4 regions of the Kutzneria chonburiensis genome follow, and region 2 is predicted to be linked to each of the others. Evidence: riboswitches for the same ligand, from Rfam matches in the RefSeq annotation. Region 2 holds a riboswitch; each other region holds the start of a gene.
What was found. A riboswitch is a leader RNA that binds a small molecule or an ion and turns the genes downstream of it on or off. The one in region 2 is predicted to bind S-adenosylmethionine.
Positions count from the first base shown of each region.

Region 1: it holds a riboswitch for S-adenosylmethionine, as region 2 does, so the genes downstream of both, M3Q35_RS38520 (methionine ABC transporter ATP-binding protein) here and M3Q35_RS25185 (aminotransferase class V-fold PLP-dependent enzyme) in region 2, are expected to answer to the same signal.
Region 3: it holds a riboswitch for S-adenosylmethionine, as region 2 does, so the genes downstream of both, M3Q35_RS42955 (GNAT family N-acetyltransferase) here and M3Q35_RS25185 (aminotransferase class V-fold PLP-dependent enzyme) in region 2, are expected to answer to the same signal.
Region 4: it holds a riboswitch for S-adenosylmethionine, as region 2 does, so the genes downstream of both, thrC (threonine synthase) here and M3Q35_RS25185 (aminotransferase class V-fold PLP-dependent enzyme) in region 2, are expected to answer to the same signal.

Region 1 covers NZ_CP097263.1:8,255,439-8,257,629, reverse strand. The annotation lists gene M3Q35_RS38525 (methionine ABC transporter permease) at 1-259, opposite strand, end outside; gene M3Q35_RS38520 (methionine ABC transporter ATP-binding protein) at 256-1,266, opposite strand; SAM riboswitch class I at 1,492-1,582, opposite strand; gene M3Q35_RS38515 (GNAT family N-acetyltransferase) at 1,724-2,191, opposite strand, start outside.
Region 2 covers NZ_CP097263.1:5,583,046-5,585,236, forward strand. The annotation lists gene M3Q35_RS25185 (aminotransferase class V-fold PLP-dependent enzyme) at 1-1,149, opposite strand, end outside; SAM riboswitch class IV at 1,187-1,299, opposite strand; gene M3Q35_RS25190 (hypothetical protein) at 1,478-1,753, shown strand; gene M3Q35_RS25195 (DUF6304 family protein) at 1,750-2,191, opposite strand, start outside.
Region 3 covers NZ_CP097263.1:9,243,743-9,245,933, forward strand. The annotation lists gene M3Q35_RS42950 (serine hydrolase domain-containing protein) at 1-693, shown strand, start outside; gene M3Q35_RS42955 (GNAT family N-acetyltransferase) at 678-1,205, opposite strand; SAM riboswitch class IV at 1,223-1,338, opposite strand; gene M3Q35_RS42960 (P-loop nucleotide/nucleoside kinase family protein) at 1,362-1,811, opposite strand; gene M3Q35_RS42965 (NAD(P)H-dependent amine dehydrogenase family protein) at 1,888-2,191, opposite strand, start outside.
Region 4 covers NZ_CP097263.1:9,475,884-9,478,074, forward strand. The annotation lists gene thrC (threonine synthase) at 1-970, opposite strand, end outside; SAM riboswitch class I at 981-1,095, opposite strand; gene holA (DNA polymerase III subunit delta) at 1,184-2,155, shown strand.

The sequences.
Region 1 (2,191 bases), 2.7 Mb from region 2:
GGCGGGTGACAACCTGTTGCAGCAGCACGATGAGCACGATGAACGGCAGTGACCGGCCGAAGTCGACCACGGTGCCCAGGATCCGGTGCAGCACCGGCACGGGCCGCAGCCCGTCCGGCGCCGTCACGTGCAGCAGCACGCCGAGCGGAATCCCGAGCACCGTGGCGAACAACGTTGCCACGCCGACCATGTAGAGCGTCTGGCCAAGTGCGGGGTGGAGCAGGTCGAACACATCGGACCACGGAGTGGTCGGTCTCACGCAGCGACTCCCTGCGGGCCCTTCTGGGCCCGTCGAACGAGGGCGCCGGCCTCGGAGATCCACTCCAGCGCGGAGTCGGCCCGCTCGCCGGTCAGGCCCAGCCGGAACCGGGCGACCGGGGTCTCGCCGAGCCGGGTCAGTCCGCCGCCGAGCACGGCGAGGTCGACGCCGAACCGGTTGGACGCCTCCGGCAGCAGCGCGCCCACCGCGGCGAAGCCGACCAGCACCACGTCGGCGACGCGGTCGTGGTTGGCGGCGATGCCGTCGGTCTGGTCGAGCGCGGGCAGCAGCGCGTTGGCGGTACGACTGTCCACATCGGACACAAGGTCGAGCAGCCTGCCGTTCTCCACGATCCGGCCGCCGTCGAGCAGCGCGACGTCGTCGCAGATCCGGCGGACCACCGCCATGTCATGTGTGACAACAACAACCGTGACACCGAGCTCGGCCCGGGCCCGGTCGAGCACGGTCAGCACGGAGCCGGTGGTCTCCGGGTCCAGTGCCGAGGTGGGCTCGTCGGCCAGCAGCACCGCGGGGTTCGCCGCCAGCGCGCGGGCCACCGCGATGCGCTGACGCTGACCGCCGGAGAGCTGGTCCGGGTACGAGGCGGCCTTGTCGGTCAGGCCGACCAGGTCGAGCAGTTCGCCGACGCGGCGACGCCGGGTCGGGCCGTCGACGCCCGCGGTTTCCAGCGGCAGCGCCACATTGCCGGCCGCCGTGCGCTGGCGCAGCAGCGAATCCCCTTGCGGCACAACGCCGATCTGCCGGCGCGCGGCGCGCAGCCGGTTGCCGTCCAGGGTGACGAGGTCGGTGCCGTCCACGCGGATCGCACCGCTGTCCGGGCGCTCCAACAGGGCGATGCAGCGGGCCAGGGTCGACTTGCCGGAGCCGCTCGGGCCGACGACGCCGCACACCGCGCCTGCCTGGACCTCGAGGGTGACGCCGTCCAGGGCGCGCACGGCGCCGCTACGACTGGGGAATGACTTGACCAGATTGTCGACAGTGATCACTGTTTGCTCCACGGCACGCGGCGACCCCGCGCGAAGACGGCGCGCGCAGGTCGTCCTTTTTGGACCGTCCTATCGGGACGATGCGATGAGGGTGAACCGACAGTAGGCGGCGGTAGGGGTGTTACCGGCCGGCCCGACAGCCCGTCGCGGTGCGACGGCACTGATCGACCACTCGACGGCGAGTGAGCAGCAGCGCTGCGCACACTCGTACGAGGTCCATGACGTCCTCCATCGGTCCTGGCTGTAGCACCTGCCCCGGGTGGGGTGGTTGCTGCGGCTTCGTCGATCCAGGTCTCTCGGCCGCTCGGGATGGATGCAAGTAGCAGTACACCTGACCGGTATGTGGAAAATCAAGCCGTGCCTGCAAAGAACCATGGATCGTTCGGTAAGTCACACCAATGGCCGAAGATTACTCGGCCACCGACATATCGGACAGCGACTTCATCGGCACCCAGAGTTATCCGTCGAGCAGGTCGCGCTGGTACCAGGTGCCCTGTTTGCCACCGAGCTCGGCGGGGTCGGCCGGACCGGTCTCGGCGAAGCCGCTCTTGAGCAGGACCCGCCGCGAAGCGACGTTCTGGTGGGAGGCGGCGGCGCGGAGGGTGTGGAGGCGGTGCCGCGAGGCGGCCAGCACGCACAGGTCCCGCACGGTGCGGGTGGCGAGGCCGCGGCCGGCGGCGGACTGGGCGACGCGGTAGCCGAGGTCGGCGGTGCCGCCAGAGAAACGGTCGAGGTTGAAGCGGCCCAGCACGGAGTCGTCCTCGACGACGAGGTAGAAGGCGCAGAGGCCGGTGGCCTGATCGGCGAGCAGGGCGTCGTATCGGGCGGTGAACTGGGCGAAGTAGTCGTCGCCGCGGTCGGAGATGGAGGCGGCGAAGTAGGTGCGGTTGGCGAGCTCGAAGGCGAGGACGGCCGGGGCATAACC
Region 2 (2,191 bases):
GCGGCGCGTCGCCACGTGCGCGCAGAATGCGCCGTCACGGACGCCGATGCCGTACTCCGCCGACAGCGCCGCCGCGATCAGGCCCGCCTCGTGGCCGTGAATGGTGAAGCTCACGACACCGACACGGTCCGCGTCGCTGAAGATCGCCAGCTCGTGCAGGCCGGGGATGCTGCGCAGGCCCTCACGCAGCCGCGTCAGCAGCGTCTGCTCGTGGGCGACGATGCGATCCCAGCCGTGCCGGGTGATCGTGTCGCAGGCCGCCGCGAGCGCGTGCACGCCGACCACGTTGGGCGAGCCCGCCTCGTGTCGCTCCGGCACCGCCGACCACGCCACGCCGAGGTGGTCGCCCCAGTCCACGACGCTCTTGGTGGCGCCGCCGCCGACCAGGTACGGCTCCGCCGCCTGGAGCCAGTCCGCGCGGCCGATCAGCGCGCCCGCGCCGTACGGGGCGTACAGCTTGTGGGCCGAGAGCACCACGTAGTCCACGTCCAGCGCCTTGATGTCCACCGGGCGGTGCGGCGCCAGCTGCGCCGCGTCCAGCGCGATGCGCGCACCGAAGCGCCGGGCCACCTGCGCCAGCTCCGCCACCGGCCACAGCTCGCCCGTGACGTTCGAGGCACCCGTCACCACCACCAGGCGCGGGCCTTCCGGGCACAGCTTCAGCGCCGCCTCCAGCGCCGGCACCGCCGCCGCGGCCGACTCCGGCGTCTGAATGCGACGGACGTTCGGGCCGCGCCAGGGCAGCAGCGCCGCGTGGTGCTCCGTGTCGAACAGGACCACGGAAGTGCGGCGCGGCAACGACTTCGCCAGCAGGTTCAGCGAGTCCGTCGTGTTGCGCGTGAACACCACCGTGTCGCTCTTACGAGCGCCCACGAAGCGCCGCAACGTATCCCGGGCCTGCTCGTAGACCTTTGTGGACACCTGCGAGGCGAATCCCGCGCCACGGTGGACACTTGCGTACCAGGGCAGCAGTTCGTCGACCGCGTCGCGCACCTGCTCCAGACAGGGGGCGCTGGCCGCGTGGTCCAGGTTGGCGTACGTGATGCGCTCGCCGGTCACCAGCGGCACCGACAGCCGGGCGCCGACCACGGCCGGCACGGTGGGGATGCCACTCTCGGTGTTGCGGGCCGGCGGGATCGCGATGGTCACGGGGGTGCTCCTCGGGTCAGGGACCCGCCGTGCAGAGGGTCCGCGCTTGCCCGGTCGCGGCGCGACGGGCCTGGTCCTCACCCGGGGCACCCCACCGCGGAGGAGGGTTGCCGGCCAGCTAGCCGGGGCTTGACGCTGGCACTCATGACCTTTCGTCAGCGACGATAACCGACCGTGCGCGGATCCGTCGAGACGTCCTCCCACATCGTGAGAGCCGTCACGAACGGGTGTTTCTCTTCCCGGAGGAGTGAAGCCCCTCTCTTTTTCCGCCCCGACCGGCGCAGACTCGGCCCCGGCAGCACCTTGGCCGACCCGCTCGGAGGTAGTCATGTTCCGCGAGCTCGACGACGAGCTCAGTCGCCACCTGGCGATGCTCGCCGACCTCGCCCTTGACCCCGATGACCGCCTGGTCAGCGGCATCACCCGCACCCAGCTCCCCCGCGTCGTCGATGCCGTGGCCACCCTGCTCAGCGAGCACTCCCCCGACCCCGTCGGCCGCTGCGGCACCTGCCGCCCCGACCACTGGTGGCAGTCCCGCCCCGCCTTCCCCTGCCCGGCGTACCTGGCCGTGCACCGCGCCTTGTTCGCCGGGACGTTGGCTTAGCCGCGATAGCCCGTGCCGGGCACCCGGCGCTCGTACTCCGCGCACAGGTACGTCTCCGGCACCTCCTCGGCGACCGGCACCGACCAGTAGTCGCGTTTCGAGCGCACCGCCAGGTACTGCTCCTTGGCCTCGCGGTGACAGCAGATGCCCATCATGTCGCGGCCCGCGGGCGAATAGTCCGCGTACTGGCAGGTGACGCAGCACGCCAGCCGTGCACCGGACGGGAAGCCGTCCTCCAGACGCTGCAGACCTCGTTCGAAATCGTCCGCCGCGACCTGGACGGTGACGCCCTCGACCTCCGCCGCCAGCCTCAGGTTCCTCGGTTCGTCGATTCGCAGGTCAAGGCCGAACCGCACCGTCGTCGGCCGTCGGCTGCCGTCGATCTCCAGCGTGCACGGCAGTTCCCCGCTCAGCGCGCACTGATCGAGATCGCCGGCT
Region 3 (2,191 bases), 3.7 Mb from region 2:
GGCCACTTCGACGGCGGAGAGCCCACGACGAGCTGGGCCGTTCGCTATCACTGCACGCCCAGCGGCTCGCACCTGGCGATCAGCGCCCGCGAACTGCTGGAGTTCGTTCGCATGCACCTGACCGACCCGAACCTGGCCGCACTGCGCGAAACCCAGCTCGACGAGGTCCCGGACTTCGGTGGCGGTCAAGTGGGCTGGGGGCTGGGCTGGATGCGCTACCGGGACGGAATCGTCGGCCACACCGGCGTTTCCAAGGGACAGAAGGCGTTCCTCCGGGTCGCCCCCTCGGCCGGTGTGGCCGTGGCGGTGTTGACGAACAGCGCCGGCGGCGCACCCCTGGCCTACGAGATCTTCGCGCAGGTGCTGCACGATCTCACCGGCGTCGAGACGGATCCGTTGCCCGTGCCGCCGGCCAACCCCACGCCGATCGACGTGGAGCGCATGGGCGGGACCTATCGCACCACCCTGCACGACATCACGCTCGCCGTCGAGAACGGCCGCACTTTCCTCACTTACCGGCCACGCAACGGAAAGCCGGAGAACCGCGTCGAAGTCGTCCGCCTGACCGACAAAGCTGTCATCACCGTCGAGCCGACATTCGACGGCCACCAGGTGCTCTCACTCATCGGCGACGACGGCAACGGCCGGGCCCAGTTCCTGCACAACGGATCCGCCGCCTACCGGATCGCCTGATCGGCTTCAGGCCACACCATGCGCAGCATCAAAGGACTGCCGTTGAGCCGAGTCGGATCCCCGCCGGGCGGTGACACCGGCGCCGTCTCAACCGAAATGCCGCCGTACGCCCGGTAGAATCCTTGCGCGGCAACGTTCTGCTCCAACACCCACAGGTACAAAGGCCTAGATCCCACGGCCTCGGCCGCGAGGCACAGCAGTCGGCGGCCCAGGCCAGAGCCGCGTTGATCGTGCCTGACGTGCAGGTTGTCGACCAGACTGCCCCACTTCGGATCGGCGTCGAAGATGACGTGCACGAAGCCCACCAGTAGATCATCCTGTTCCGCGACAACGGTTGCGCTGCCGGCCGGAGACGCGAGCCGGGCCGACCACACCTCGCGACGATTGGCCACCACATCGCCGTCCAGAAAGGAATCCGCGTACGCGCCGCGGTAGAACCGCTGCCAGCTATCGGCATGCAGCTCGGCGATCCGGTCGGCGTCCTCGACTTCGGCCGGTCGGAACACGGTCATGGGTCCACAGCTCCTTGGCTCGCGGCTTGCCCGACGCCGGTGCGCCGAGCCCGGTCATCACCCGGAGCACCCCGCCCGCCAACGCCAGGGTTGCCGGCCAGCGAGCCGGGGCTTGACGCTGGCACTCATGACCTTGCTTCGCAGCCTAGCAGCCGCCTAGCCGTCGTACAGCCCCATTTCCTCCTCGGTCGGCCGCTCGAAGTCGCGGCTCCAGACCTCGAGGTCGGCCCGCGTGATCGGCGGATCCTCCCGGCCCCGCTCCTGAATCCGCCGCCACAGCTCGTCGACCGGCACGTCCAGGTACACCAACTCCACCGACGCGCCGAGTTCCCGCGCCTCGATCCGCACCGTGTCCCGCTCGGCCCGGCTCCACGTGCCCCATTCGATCACGACGGTCACGCCGGCCCGGAGCATGTCCTTGGCCAGCACCCATTGCAGCGCCTCCACCCGTGCCCGCATCGCCGTGTCCCACAGGTTCACGCGCAATGCGTCCATCCAGTCGTCGGGCGAGAGCCGAACCCCGCCACGCTCCGCCGCCAGCCGACGGGCGTGCGTGGTCTTGCCGCTCCCCGGCAGCCCGCAGACGATGATCAGCGATACCCTCACACCCGGATCCTGCCAGCCCGCGCCAGCGGATGCAGGGAAGGACGATCTTGGTGGCCGGCCGGCGGCACTGCTGACGTCAGGCCTGGCGGATGGTGCCGCGGCCGGGGATCAGGGGGAGATCCAGAGCTGACACCAAACGGGCCGGCAGGGCGTCGAGATACGGGATGGCGTTGACGGCGCGCATCCCGGTGGCCAGGCAGCCGCCGCTGACGGGATCGCCGTCGACCTCGTGGCGGAAAGCGGTCTCCTGGGTGATCTCGGGGCTGCCCTTGACGATGATGCGGTAGGCGTCGTTCTCCACCGACGCGGCCCGGGCCCACTCGGGGGCAGCGGCGTTGGTGATGCGGTTGACGTGCTCGATGACGATACGAGGCTCGTCG
Region 4 (2,191 bases), 3.9 Mb from region 2:
ACGGCCCGTCGGCCGGCGCGCCGATGGCCAGCGACCGGGCGATGGTGTCGGGGCGGACCGGCGCGACGACGTCGGTGCCGGCCTTGTAGGCCGTCGACACCGGGGAGCAGCCGGTGGCCTGGGCGCCGAACACCCGGTACGGGGTGGCGTCGACCAGCCCGAGCTCGCCGAGCTCGCGGAAACCCTTGTCCACCTTGGTCAACTGCGAGCCGGAGGCGACCGGCACCACGATCTGCCCGGGCAGCCGCCAGCCGAGCTGCTCGGCGACCTCGTAGGCCAGCGTCTTGGAGCCCTCGGCGTAGTACGGCCGGACGTTGACGTTCACGAACGCCCAGTCCTCGTGCTCGGCGGCGAGCTGGGTGGCCAGGCGGTTCACGTCGTCGTAGTTGCCGTCGACGGCGATCAGGGCACCGTCGTACACGGCGGTGGTGAGGATCTTGGCCTTTTCCAGCGAGGACGGGATCAGCACGACCGACTCCCAGCCGGCGCGGGCGGCCGCGGCGGCGACGGCGTTGGCCAGGTTGCCGGTGGAGGGGCAGGCCAGCACCTTGAAGCCGAGCTGGCGGGCCGCGGCCAGTGCGACCGCGACCACGCGGTCCTTGAACGAGTGCGTGGGGTTGCCGGTGTCGTCCTTGACCCACAGGTTGCGCACGCCCAGCGCCGCGCCGAGGCGGTCGGCCTTGACCAGGCGGGTCAGGCCGGGCTCGGTGTTGGGGAAGGACTGCACGTCGGTCGGCACCGGCAGCAGGTTGCGGTAGCGCCAGATCGACTTGGGGCCGGCCTCGATGTCCTCGCGGGTGACGCGGCCGAAGTCGTAGGCCACTTCGAGGGGGCCGAAACACTCGCTACAGGCGAATTCCGCGGCCAGCGGGATCTGGTGGCCGCACTCACGACAGCTCAGGGCGCGCGCGGGGCCGAGGTTGACAGGGCCCAAGTTGGCGGGCGTACGGGCGTCGACGGTCGAGGTCATGGGAGGCGTCTCCTCATCTTTCCCACGTGTGGGTCGGAATTGGCACCGTGTTCGACGCACAAAGACATGCGTCGCCGGTTGCCGGGGCTTCAACGGGCCGTTCCCTCTGCCCCTCTGGATGAGCGGTGTTCAGTTGTGACCTGCACGGTACGGCAACGCGACGTGGCATCGCCACCCGCGAGCCCAGTATGCGGGACGTGGAAGGATGACGGGGTGAGTGCCGCCCCTGATCCGCTGCTGCTCGTGCTCGGCGACGAGGAACTGCTGGTCGAGCGGGCCGTGCGGGCCGCGTTGGCGCAGGCCCGCGAGGCCGACGCGTCGGCCGACCTGACCCGCGTGCGGGTGACTGACCTCACCCCGCCGGAGCTGGCCGAGCTGCTCAGCCCGTCGCTGTTCGCCGAGGGCCGGGTGGTGGTGCTGGAGGGGGCGCAGGAGGTCGGCAAGGAGATCGCCGACGCGGTCCTGTCCTACGCCAAGGAGCCGGCCGACGGCATCGTGCTGATCGTGCTGCACACCGGCGGCGGCCGGGCCAAGGTGGCCAAGGACCTGCCGGGCGCGCTGAAGAAGGCCGGCGCCACGGTGGTGGAGTGCTCGAAGATCACCAAGCCGGCCGACCGCGACGCGTTCGTCAAGGACGAGGTGCGCCGGGCCGGCGGCAAGATCGACCCGGCCGGGCTGGCCGCGCTGATCGAGACGGTCGGCAACGACCTGCGTGAGCTGGCCGCGGCCGCCTCGCAGCTGGTCACCGACAACGACGGCAAGGTCGACGAGGCGGCGGTGCGCCGTTACCACCAGGGCCGGGCCGAGGTGACCGGCTTCGCCGTGGCCGACCTGGCCGTGGTCGGGGACCGGGCCGGCGCGATGGAGGCGCTGCGCTGGGCCATGCAGCTGGGCGTGCCGCATGTGCTGGTGGCCGACGCGCTGGCCGAGGGCGTGCGCACGGTGGCCAAGGTGGCCTCGGCCGGCCGGGGCGACCCGTTCCGGATGGCCGGCGACCTGGGCATGCCGCCGTGGAAGGTGAAGCGCGCGCAGGGGCAGGCCCGTGGCTGGTCACCGGCCGGGCTGGCCGAGGCGATGCAGATCGTGGCGGCGTTGAACGCCGACGTGAAGGGCGTGGCGGCCGACGCGGACTACGCGTTGGAGCGGGCCGTGCTCAAGGTGGTCGCGGCCCACCAGATCGGCTGACGCAAGCGAAAGGGGCGTCCCCGCAACGGGAACGCC